3 regions of the Exiguobacterium sp. JMULE1 genome follow, and region 1 is predicted to be linked to each of the others. Evidence: riboswitches for the same ligand, from Rfam matches in the RefSeq annotation. Region 1 holds a riboswitch; each other region holds the start of a gene.
The links. A riboswitch is a leader RNA that binds a small molecule or an ion and turns the genes downstream of it on or off. The one in region 1 is predicted to bind S-adenosylmethionine.
Positions count from the first base shown of each region.

Region 2: linked by a shared signal. The riboswitch ahead of msrA (peptide-methionine (S)-S-oxide reductase MsrA) and the one ahead of EXW93_RS15015 (Na+/H+ antiporter NhaC family protein) in region 1 are both predicted to bind S-adenosylmethionine.
Region 3: linked by a shared signal. The riboswitch ahead of metK (methionine adenosyltransferase) and the one ahead of EXW93_RS15015 (Na+/H+ antiporter NhaC family protein) in region 1 are both predicted to bind S-adenosylmethionine.

Region 1 is NZ_SGWC01000002.1:2,846,638-2,849,850, reverse strand. Features, by position in the region: gene EXW93_RS15020 (hypothetical protein) at 1-6, shown strand, start outside; gene EXW93_RS15015 (Na+/H+ antiporter NhaC family protein) at 48-1,358, opposite strand; SAM riboswitch class I at 1,439-1,543, opposite strand; gene EXW93_RS15010 (metal ABC transporter solute-binding protein, Zn/Mn family) at 1,613-2,626, opposite strand; gene EXW93_RS15005 (alpha/beta hydrolase) at 2,797-3,213, shown strand, end outside.
Region 2 is NZ_SGWC01000002.1:337,022-340,234, reverse strand. Features, by position in the region: gene EXW93_RS01990 (M20 metallopeptidase family protein) at 1-1,135, shown strand, start outside; SAM riboswitch class I at 1,198-1,301, shown strand; gene msrA (peptide-methionine (S)-S-oxide reductase MsrA) at 1,397-1,927, shown strand; gene EXW93_RS01980 (winged helix-turn-helix domain-containing protein) at 2,159-2,758, shown strand; gene EXW93_RS01975 (MFS transporter) at 2,773-3,213, shown strand, end outside.
Region 3 is NZ_SGWC01000002.1:2,257,535-2,260,747, reverse strand. Features, by position in the region: gene pckA (phosphoenolpyruvate carboxykinase (ATP)) at 1-849, opposite strand, end outside; SAM riboswitch class I at 1,084-1,210, shown strand; gene metK (methionine adenosyltransferase) at 1,339-2,547, shown strand; gene EXW93_RS12070 (GNAT family N-acetyltransferase) at 2,685-3,173, shown strand.

The sequences.
Region 1 (3,213 bases):
AAATAACAAAACAGGTCTGATCATAGCGATCGGACCTGTTTTTATGATTAGGAAGAAATTTTTTCTTGCTTCGCAGCTGTCTTCTTCATGCGTGGCAATCCGAAGAAGATGGCGATTGATCCACAAACGAAGAGGAGGAACGGATAGAACAGATACGGAATCAGTTCAGGAGAAGCCGTCTTCGTCAATTCTGCTGCAATCAATAGTTGTGCCCCATACGGAATGATGCCTTGAATACCACAAGAGAAGATATCAAGGATACTCGCTGATTTCTTGCGATCGATTTCATACGTATCGGCGATTTCAGCTGCCAGTGGTCCAGCGACAAGAATCGAGATCGTATTGTTCGCCGTTGCGAGGTTCGTCGCACTAACGAGTGCCGCCATACTGAATTCGGCACCGCGACGCTGTGAAATCTTGCGCGTCAGCGTCTCTTTCAAGTAAGCAATTCCACCGTTGAACGTAATCAAACTGACGAGACCACCCATGAGGAGCGTCAAGATTGAAATCTCTGCCATGCCCATCATTCCTTTTGACATCGAAAGGACGAACCCACTTAAACCGAAGCTATTGTCAATCATACCGATGATGCCAGTGAGCAATGTACCACCGACGAGAACGAGGATGACATTAACACCAAATAGTGCAAGGACGATGACGGCGAGATATGGAATCAATTTGTAGAACTCGAATGCTTTAGCCGTTACCGCATCGCCAGAACCAGAAACGAATGCGAGTAAGATGACCGTCAAGATGGCAGCCGGGAGAACGATCATGAAGTTCGTTCGGAACTTATCACGCATGTTCGTTTTTTGCGTTCGAACGGCAGCGATCGTCGTATCTGAGATGAACGACAAGTTATCGCCGAACATCGAACCCCCAACGACTGATGCTGCTGCGATCGCGACGTTGATGCCTGTTGCTTCATGAATACCGAAAGCGATCGGCGCGAGCGCGGCAATCGTTCCGGTAGATGTCCCCATCGCCATCGAGATGAAGGCAGCGATGACGAACAGACCGCTCATCAGGAGTGACGGAGGTAGGAACGTCAAAGCAGCATTGACGGTCGCATCGATGGCACCGATTGCTTCTGCCGTTCCAGAAAACGTACCGGCTAATAAGAAGATGAAGACCATGATCATGATATCGGGATTTCCGGCACCGGTTGCGATTCGTTCGACCGTTTGATTGATGGATCCTTTCGTTGTGATTGCAGCAAAGATTAAAGCAATCAATGCGGCGATAAGGATCGGAAATTTGTAAAAGTCGTCATAGAAGATCCCGGCTCCGATGAAGAGGACCAGGAATACGACGAGGGGAAGCAGTGCCCATTTGTTAGGCGTGATCGTTTCATTCATTGTTGACACCTCGTTTCTCAAAGGTACAAAAAAAGACCCCTTCGCAAGAAAGAAGGAGGTCTTTATGAAAAAAGACGCTCTTCTTATCTCTCAAGCTTTCGCTTGCTGGATTTGGCACAGTACGAATCAAATCGTCCGCTGCCGAAACATCATTGGGCCAGTCCCTCCGTTTCTCGCGATAAAAAGAAGTCATTCAATTGTTGTAAAACACGTTTCTTACCGTACCGCATTGAGTAACGCGTGTCAACTGTACTTTACTGAAGTGCTTGTTTTAATGTTTGGACGTTTTCTTCCATCAACTTGAAGTACGAGCTGTTTTGTTGCGCTTTCGTGACCGACTCTAGATTATGAATCGTCACGGATTCAGCTCCGATTTCTTTTTGGATGACACGTGCGACCTTCGGTGAGACCGTCTCTTCGAACGCGACGTATTTCAAATCATGCATCCGTGCTTCTTTCACTAAAGTGGCCAGTTGCTTTTGTGACGGTTCATCGGAAGGAGAAATTCCCGCGATCGGCAGTTGTGTGAAACCATATCGTTCTGCGAGGTAACCATAAGCGGCATGCGTAACGAGAAGTTCTTTTTTTGATCCATCAGCGACGGCTTGTTTAAATTGTTCGTCCAATTCATCAGCTTGCTGATCGAACGCTTTTAAGTTTTTCTCGAATGTTGCTTTGTCTTTTGGTACTTCTTTTGATAAAGCAGTTGTAATCGAGTGTGCCATTGCTTTTGCGTTGACAGGGTCGAGCCAGACGTGTGGATCGTATTTTCCGTGGTCATGACCCTCTTCTTCATGCGCATGTTCGTCCGTTGCGTGATCATCGTGCCCTTCTTCTTCGTGAGCATGTTCGTCTTCTGTATGCCCCTCTTCTTCATGTGCATGAAGCGTAGCATCCGATTCTAGCAAGTTGACGTCTTTACTCGTCTCAATGAAGCGGACGTCCGTGCCTTTTAAGCTCTCTTGGATTTTTTTCGAATACGGCTCGAGCGTCGTGCCCGTTAAGAGGAACAAGTCACCCTTAGCAATTTCAGTGAGTTGTTTTGACGTCGGCTCGTAAGAGTGAGGATCTGCTCCAGGTGGGACGATCATCTTGACGTCGACTTGATCACCACCGATTTCGCGGGCAATAGCAGCTGTTGCGAACGTCGATGCATAGACTTCTGTCTGGGTTTTATCTGAAGTCGATGAATCGGTATTCGAACCGCAAGCGGCGAGGACACTTGCACTCGCGAAGGCGATTGTTAAAGCAGGAATAATTTTTTTCATTATATGATACCTCCATTATTAAAACGTAACAATTCCGATTTGGACTTTCTCACTATAGCGGAACGCTGGTGAAGCGTCAAGTAGGAATACCGAGACGTTCGACATCTTTTAAAACGGGGTAAAAGGATAATAAAGTGAAGAAACTGGCACGTCTTTTTGGAGGTGATCAAGTGAAACGTGAAACTGCATGGCTAATGGGGGGAGCTGCATTATTGACGACGGCAGCAGCGGGAGCGAGTATCTGGAACAATTATGGTGCACTACTTCGATGGACCGAACCCGCCTTGCCACTCACAGAAAAACAACTTGCACCGCGGACGCTCACCTACAAACAGGTGGGAGACCGCATCTTACAACTCGATCTCTATTATCCACCAGGAGAAGGACCGTTTCCAGTTGCCATCTATGCACACGGTGGTGCATTCGTTCGTGGAGAGCGCGATGACATGTTCTGCTTTAGTCCAATCGTTGATCGACTACTTGAACTCGGAGTTGCCGTCTGTAGTATTGAGTATCGTTTGTTCGAAGAGGGCAGTTATTTTCCGGATAACCTCGAAGATGTACGGGATGCGTTATGTTTTTTGAAT
Region 2 (3,213 bases), 2.5 Mb from region 1:
GATGATCGCGTTACGTCGTGATTTTCATCGACATCCGGAACTCTCTTTCCAGGAAGTCCGCACACCAGAACGAATTGCAAACTTTTACGCGGAGCAGGGCATCCCTTATCAAACAGCCGTCGGAGGTCGTGGTGTCGTCGCGACGATCGAAGGCAAACAGCCTGGTCCGACGATTGCGGTCCGTGCAGATTTCGATGCTTTACCACTTCAAGAAGAGACGACGCTTGCCTTCCGGTCGATCCATCCCGGTGTCATGCATGCTTGCGGGCATGATGGTCACACGGCGATGGTGATGGCCCTTGCTGCTACACTCTATCCGTTACGCGATCAATTGCAAGGAACGATTCGAATCATCCATCAGCATGGAGAAGAGGTCTTTCCTGGCGGAGCCATCCAAATGATCGAAGCCGGCGTCCTCGAAGATGTCGATGCGATTTTTGCGACACATCTCGAAAATGATTTACCAGTCGGTACGATTGGGTTTCGGGAAGGACATACATTATGTGCAATCGACGAATTCGAAATCATCGTTCATGGTCAAGGTGGACATGCGCAAGCACCGCACAAAACAAAAGATGCGCTCGTCGCTGGAGCGCAGCTCGTCTGTAACTTACAGCATCTCGTCAGTCGACGGGTCGATCCGTTCGAGCCGGCTGTTCTCGCAATCGGATCCTTCCATGCGGGAACGGCACCGAACATCGTCACGGGTGAAGCACGCATCGTCGGTGAAATTCGGACGTTCAATGAGACATTGCGGCATCAGCTCCGGCAAGAAGTCGATCTTGTCGCCAAAACGACATGTGCCGGTATTGGTGCCACCTATTCAATCGACTTCACGACTGGTTACCCGGCGCTCTGGAATCATCCGGACGAGACAAAACTTGTTCAGGAAGCCGCTTCTTTCTTACCGGAAACATCCGTCCGGGCACTCACACCAATGATGGCTGCGGATGACTTCGCGCATTATCTAACACATGTCCCGGGAAGTTATTTCTTTACTGGCTCCGGATATACGGACGGTCGCGTCAACTATCCACAGCATCATCCGCAGTACGAAATCAACGAACAGGCGTTGTTGATTGGTGCGAAGACACTCGGAGCGACGGTTTTACGTGCCTTGAAACCTAAGGATTGACTTTATTTCTGTGTGAATGGTATCATCACAACAATGATAACGAATGACATCAACTTCATATACCCTTATCAAGAGTGGACCGAGAGATCTGGATCGATGACGTCCCAGCAACCTGCGCATAGCAAGGTGCTACGACCAGCAAAGCGAAAGCTTTGGTTGATAAAAAGCGGCGACTCCTTTTGCAACCAAGCGAAGGAGTCGTTTTCGTTTTTCTCGCTGTCAGACATACAATGGGAATTTCCCACGGAGAGGAAGAGACGGATGGAAAAAGCAACATTTGCAGGTGGATGTTTTTGGTGCATGGTGACACCATTTGAAGAATTACCAGGAATCGAGGGAATCGTATCAGGTTACATGGGCGGTCACGTCGACAATCCGACGTATGAGCAAGTCAAAACAGGAACGACGGGACATCTCGAAGTCGTCCAAATCACGTTTGATCCGAGCCTATTCCCGTACGAGCGTCTGCTCGAACTCTACTGGCCACAAACGGATCCGACGGATGCAGAAGGTCAATTCCAAGATCGTGGCACGCAGTACGCACCAGCGATTTTCTATCATACGGATGCGCAGCATGAAGCAGCAATCGCTTCCCGTGACGCCCTTGCTGCAAGCAATCGTTTCAAACAACCAATCGTAACGCGGATCGATGCCGCTTCTGAATTTTATCCGGCGGAAGAGTACCATCAAGACTTCCATAAGAAAAATCCAGAACACTATAAAAAAGATCGTGCTGCTTCTGGTCGCGATGCTTTCATCGAGCAGGAATGGAAAGATACGACGACGGTCTAATCACCTCGAACCACATACAGTAGCTGAGACTGATTTCAAACATCTCGTTCTTCCCCTACTTTCCAGTAGAAAGTGGAGGATGACCGAGATGTCACTGGAGTCAGTCTTTTTGTATGTAAACAAATGATGTCTTCTTTACCAACACCCTCACATAAATTTGTAATCGTTTACAAATGAAGTCTTTTGTTTTACGGTTAATAAAAATTAACCGGTTAAAAAGGAGATTATTGCATGGAACAAAAAGCGATTCACATATTAGAGAGCTATGAACAGTTAAAAGTGATCAGTGATCCGTTACGAACAAAAATCCTCATGTTTCTCGTCGAAAAACCACATACGGTACATCAGTTAGCCCACTTGCTGACGTTATCCCGCGCAAAGATCCTCTATCATGTACGAGAACTTGAAAAGCATGACTTGATTCGCCTCGTCCGGACGGAAGAACAGGGCGGCAATCTATTGAAATACTATCAAGCGATTGCTCGAGGCTACATTCCTGCCGATCATCTACTGAACTTCGTCGAGACGAATGAAGCGACCCGGCAGTCGTATCTCGAAGTATTGGACCGAGCAAAGACACGCGTCCTCACCGCTCCAACTACTGCTTTTTCTCCTGTGTCTTCAAACGTTGAAGACTGGATGAGCTTATCGCTTCAAAAGGAACTGACGATGTCTGAAGCCAATTTTCGGCAATTTTCTACCAAATATCGTGCTCTATTGGACGAGTTCACACAGTCCCCTTCACTAGACGAAGAAGATAAAAAACACTTCTATATCATGACGACTGCCTTTGCAATTGATGAACCACTATTTGAGAATGACGACGTCTAAACCGGAGGTGCCATATGCTGCCTGTTGAAATGGATACGCAACAATCGCTGTTTAAAAATCCATCTTTTTTATTTTTATGGGGGTCCGGTATGTGCTCTGCCCTCTCCCTATCAACCTATCTGTTTGTTGAACAATGGTATGTCATCCATACGCTAAACCAGGCGTCATATCTCGGATTCATCCTCATGGCCACCTTGTTACCCCGTATTTTTCTCATGTTATTCGGTGGCGTCCTATCCGATCGCTATAAACGTTCGACGATCATGCGCATCTCGAGCGCTTTACGGATCAGTTTCATTCTCTGTCTTCTCGCATTACTTCATACCGATCAGCTTACATTGCTGACGATTTTAGTATTCGCCTTGCTATTCGGTAGTGTGGATGCATTCTTTTCGCCGGCGAATGCTTCCTTACTGCCTACACTCGTTCCGAAAGAACAACTCACTAAAGCCAAT
Region 3 (3,213 bases), 590 kb from region 1:
GTCAAAGATTTGCGGTTCTTTTTCACGCGATAGATTGACCGTCTTCGCGTAACATCCGCCTTCGATGTTGAAGACACCATCGTGCGACCAACCATGCTCATCGTCACCGATCAATTGACGGCTATCATCGGCTGAAAGGGTGGTCTTACCAGTACCAGATAGACCGAAGAACAAGGCGACGTCGCCTTCGTGTCCGACGTTTGCCGAGCAGTGCATCGAAAGGACGTTTTCTTGTGGCAAGAGGTAGTTCATGACGGAAAAGATCGACTTTTTGATTTCTCCAGCGTATTCCGTTCCACCGATCAAGACGATTCGGTGTTCGAACGACATCGCGATGAACGTCTCGGAGTTCGTTCCGTCAACGGCAGGATCTGCTTTGAAATGTGGCGCGTAGACGACCGTGAACGGTTCGAAGGCAGCCACTTCAGGATACTCGCGTAAAAAGAGTTGTTTGGCAAACAGGTTATGCCAAGCATATTGTGTGAGCACACGGACCGGAAGGGTGAAGTGCGTATCTGCTCCAGCAGCAGCTTCTGTGTAGTAGAGATGATCAGCTTCGTTCATGTAACGAAGAACCTTTTGCAACAATTGTTCAAATTTGTCTCCATCCATTGGTTGGTTGACATGACCCCAATCAATGTGAGACTCGCAGGAAGAATCACGGACGATGAACTTATCTTTTGGTGAACGACCTGTAAATTTCCCCGTTTCTACAGATAATGCGCCGTTCTCAGCAAGGACACCTTCTTCGTTTCGAATCGCATGTTCGACAAGTTCAGCAACAGATAGTTGTTTGAACACATGCTCTTTCTTGAGTAGTTCTTCGATATTCAGGACCGTCATCGGCATCCTGACCCCACCTTTCCCCTACGTTGGTTTTGGCTCACTGTATTTAGTATGACACATTTATTATATATGACATACTAAAGAGAGAGCAATCATTTTCTAGTGCTGATTTCTATTTATCTGGAAACGCTTTCAGCATTAACAGTTTAACATCTCTTTCAAAAAGTTTCGACTAGAATTTGAAACCTTGCTTGACAGAGTAGTTACAACTTTATATCATGTAATTCGTAACGGATACTCTTATTCTGAGCAGGTGGAGGGAACAAGGCCCGAAGAAACCCGGCAACCGTCCTACATTAATTCACATATTAATGAGGGAAAAGGTGCTCTCCTGAAGCGAAGTAAACACTTCGAACGATAAGAGGGTAAAGGAAGAACGCACAACCTTTCCCTGACCATTTTTTGGACTTGGAAAGGTTTTTTTCATTTTACCGTCCCACTCAACTAGGGGAAATGAGTACACCGTCAAATTCTTTTTTGGGAGGGTCATACATGACAAACCTTAATCGCCGACTATTCACGTCGGAGTCAGTCACTGAAGGTCATCCAGATAAAATCTGTGACCAAATTTCGGATTCAATTCTTGATGCAATCCTCGCAGCGGATCCAAACGCGCGTGTTGCGGCAGAAACTTCTGTTACAACAGGTCTCGTTCTCGTTGCAGGTGAGATCACGACATCCACTTACGTCGACATTCCAAAAGTCGTTCGTGAAACGATTCGTGAGATCGGTTATACACGCGCGAAATACGGTTTCGACGCGGACACATGTGCTGTATTGACATCAATCGATGAGCAATCAGCAGACATCGCTCTTGGTGTAGACCAAGCGCTTGAAGCACGTGAAGGTAGCATGTCTGATGCAGAAATCGATGCAATCGGTGCAGGAGACCAAGGTCTCATGTTCGGTTACGCAACGAAAGAAACACCAGAACTCATGCCACTTCCAATCTCGCTTTCACACCGTCTCGCACGCCGTTTGGCAGAAGTGCGTAAAAACGGTCAACTCGACTACCTTCGTCCGGACGGAAAAACACAAGTCACGGTCGAATACAACGAGAACAACGAGCCGGTTCGTGTCGATACGATCGTCATCTCGACACAACACGCGGAAGAAGTTACGCTTGAGCAAATTCAAGCTGACTTGAAAGAACACGTCATCACACCGGTCATCCCGGCTGAATACATCGACGCAGCAACGAAATTCTTCATCAATCCAACTGGTCGTTTCGTCATCGGCGGACCACAAGGAGATGCTGGATTGACGGGTCGTAAGATCATCGTTGATACGTATGGTGGATACGCACGCCATGGCGGTGGAGCATTCTCTGGTAAAGATCCAACAAAAGTCGACCGTTCAGCTGCATACGCAGCACGTTACGTCGCGAAGAACCTCGTTGCTGCAGGTCTTGCAGACAAAGCAGAAGTTCAACTCGCGTACGCAATCGGTGTCGCGCACCCGGTATCAATCGCGGTTGATACATTCGGTACAGGAAAACTTCCTGAAGCACAACTCGTCGAATTGGTTGCTGAAAACTTCGATCTTCGTCCGGCTGGAATCATCAACATGCTTGATCTCCGTCGTCCGATCTATCGTCAAACAGCTGCATACGGTCACTTCGGTCGTACAGATGTTGAGCTTCCATGGGAGCAAACAGATAAAGCAGCAGTTCTTGAAGAACAGGCAAAACGTTTCGCATAATCAAAAAGTCCGAGAACCCTACGCGGGTTTTCGGACTTTTTTGTTTACGTGGAACTTTGCAGGAAACGAATGTTTTTTCTAGAAGAGGGTAAAAGTACATGAGTCGATTCGTATGAATACAAAGGGGGGTTCCGATTATGGAAATACGCGAAGCTATTCCAGCCGATGCAGGACGTATTCATGACATTGCCGTCACATCCTGGTTGGATACGTACGCAGAAATCTATTCCGAGCGCTCGAAAGCGCATTTCGTGCAGGAAGCGTATCCGCAAGAGGAGGTTGTTCGTGCGATTCGGACGGCAGAAGAAGCACGGGGAGAGTATTTTTATGTCGGAATCATCGATGAGGAAATCGTCGGTTTCATTCATGCTGTTGATGTTGAGGGAACGTGGGAAATCATTCGTCTGTACGTCTTACCGAAATATCAGCAAAACGGAATCGGACGACGATTGATCCGTGAACTCGAACGACAAGGAGCCGTCCCACTCGAAGTATACGTGGAGGCACGTAACTATAAAGCGCGTCAGTTCTTGACCTCATTCGGTTTTGAAGAACTCAGTGAGATGACGGAAGAAGTCTTTGGGCAAGTAGAATCTGTCATTCGCCTTCGCCATGTCGCCTCGTGAAATCCGTCTTGGGACGGTTTTGTGTGCGTTTGAAATAAGG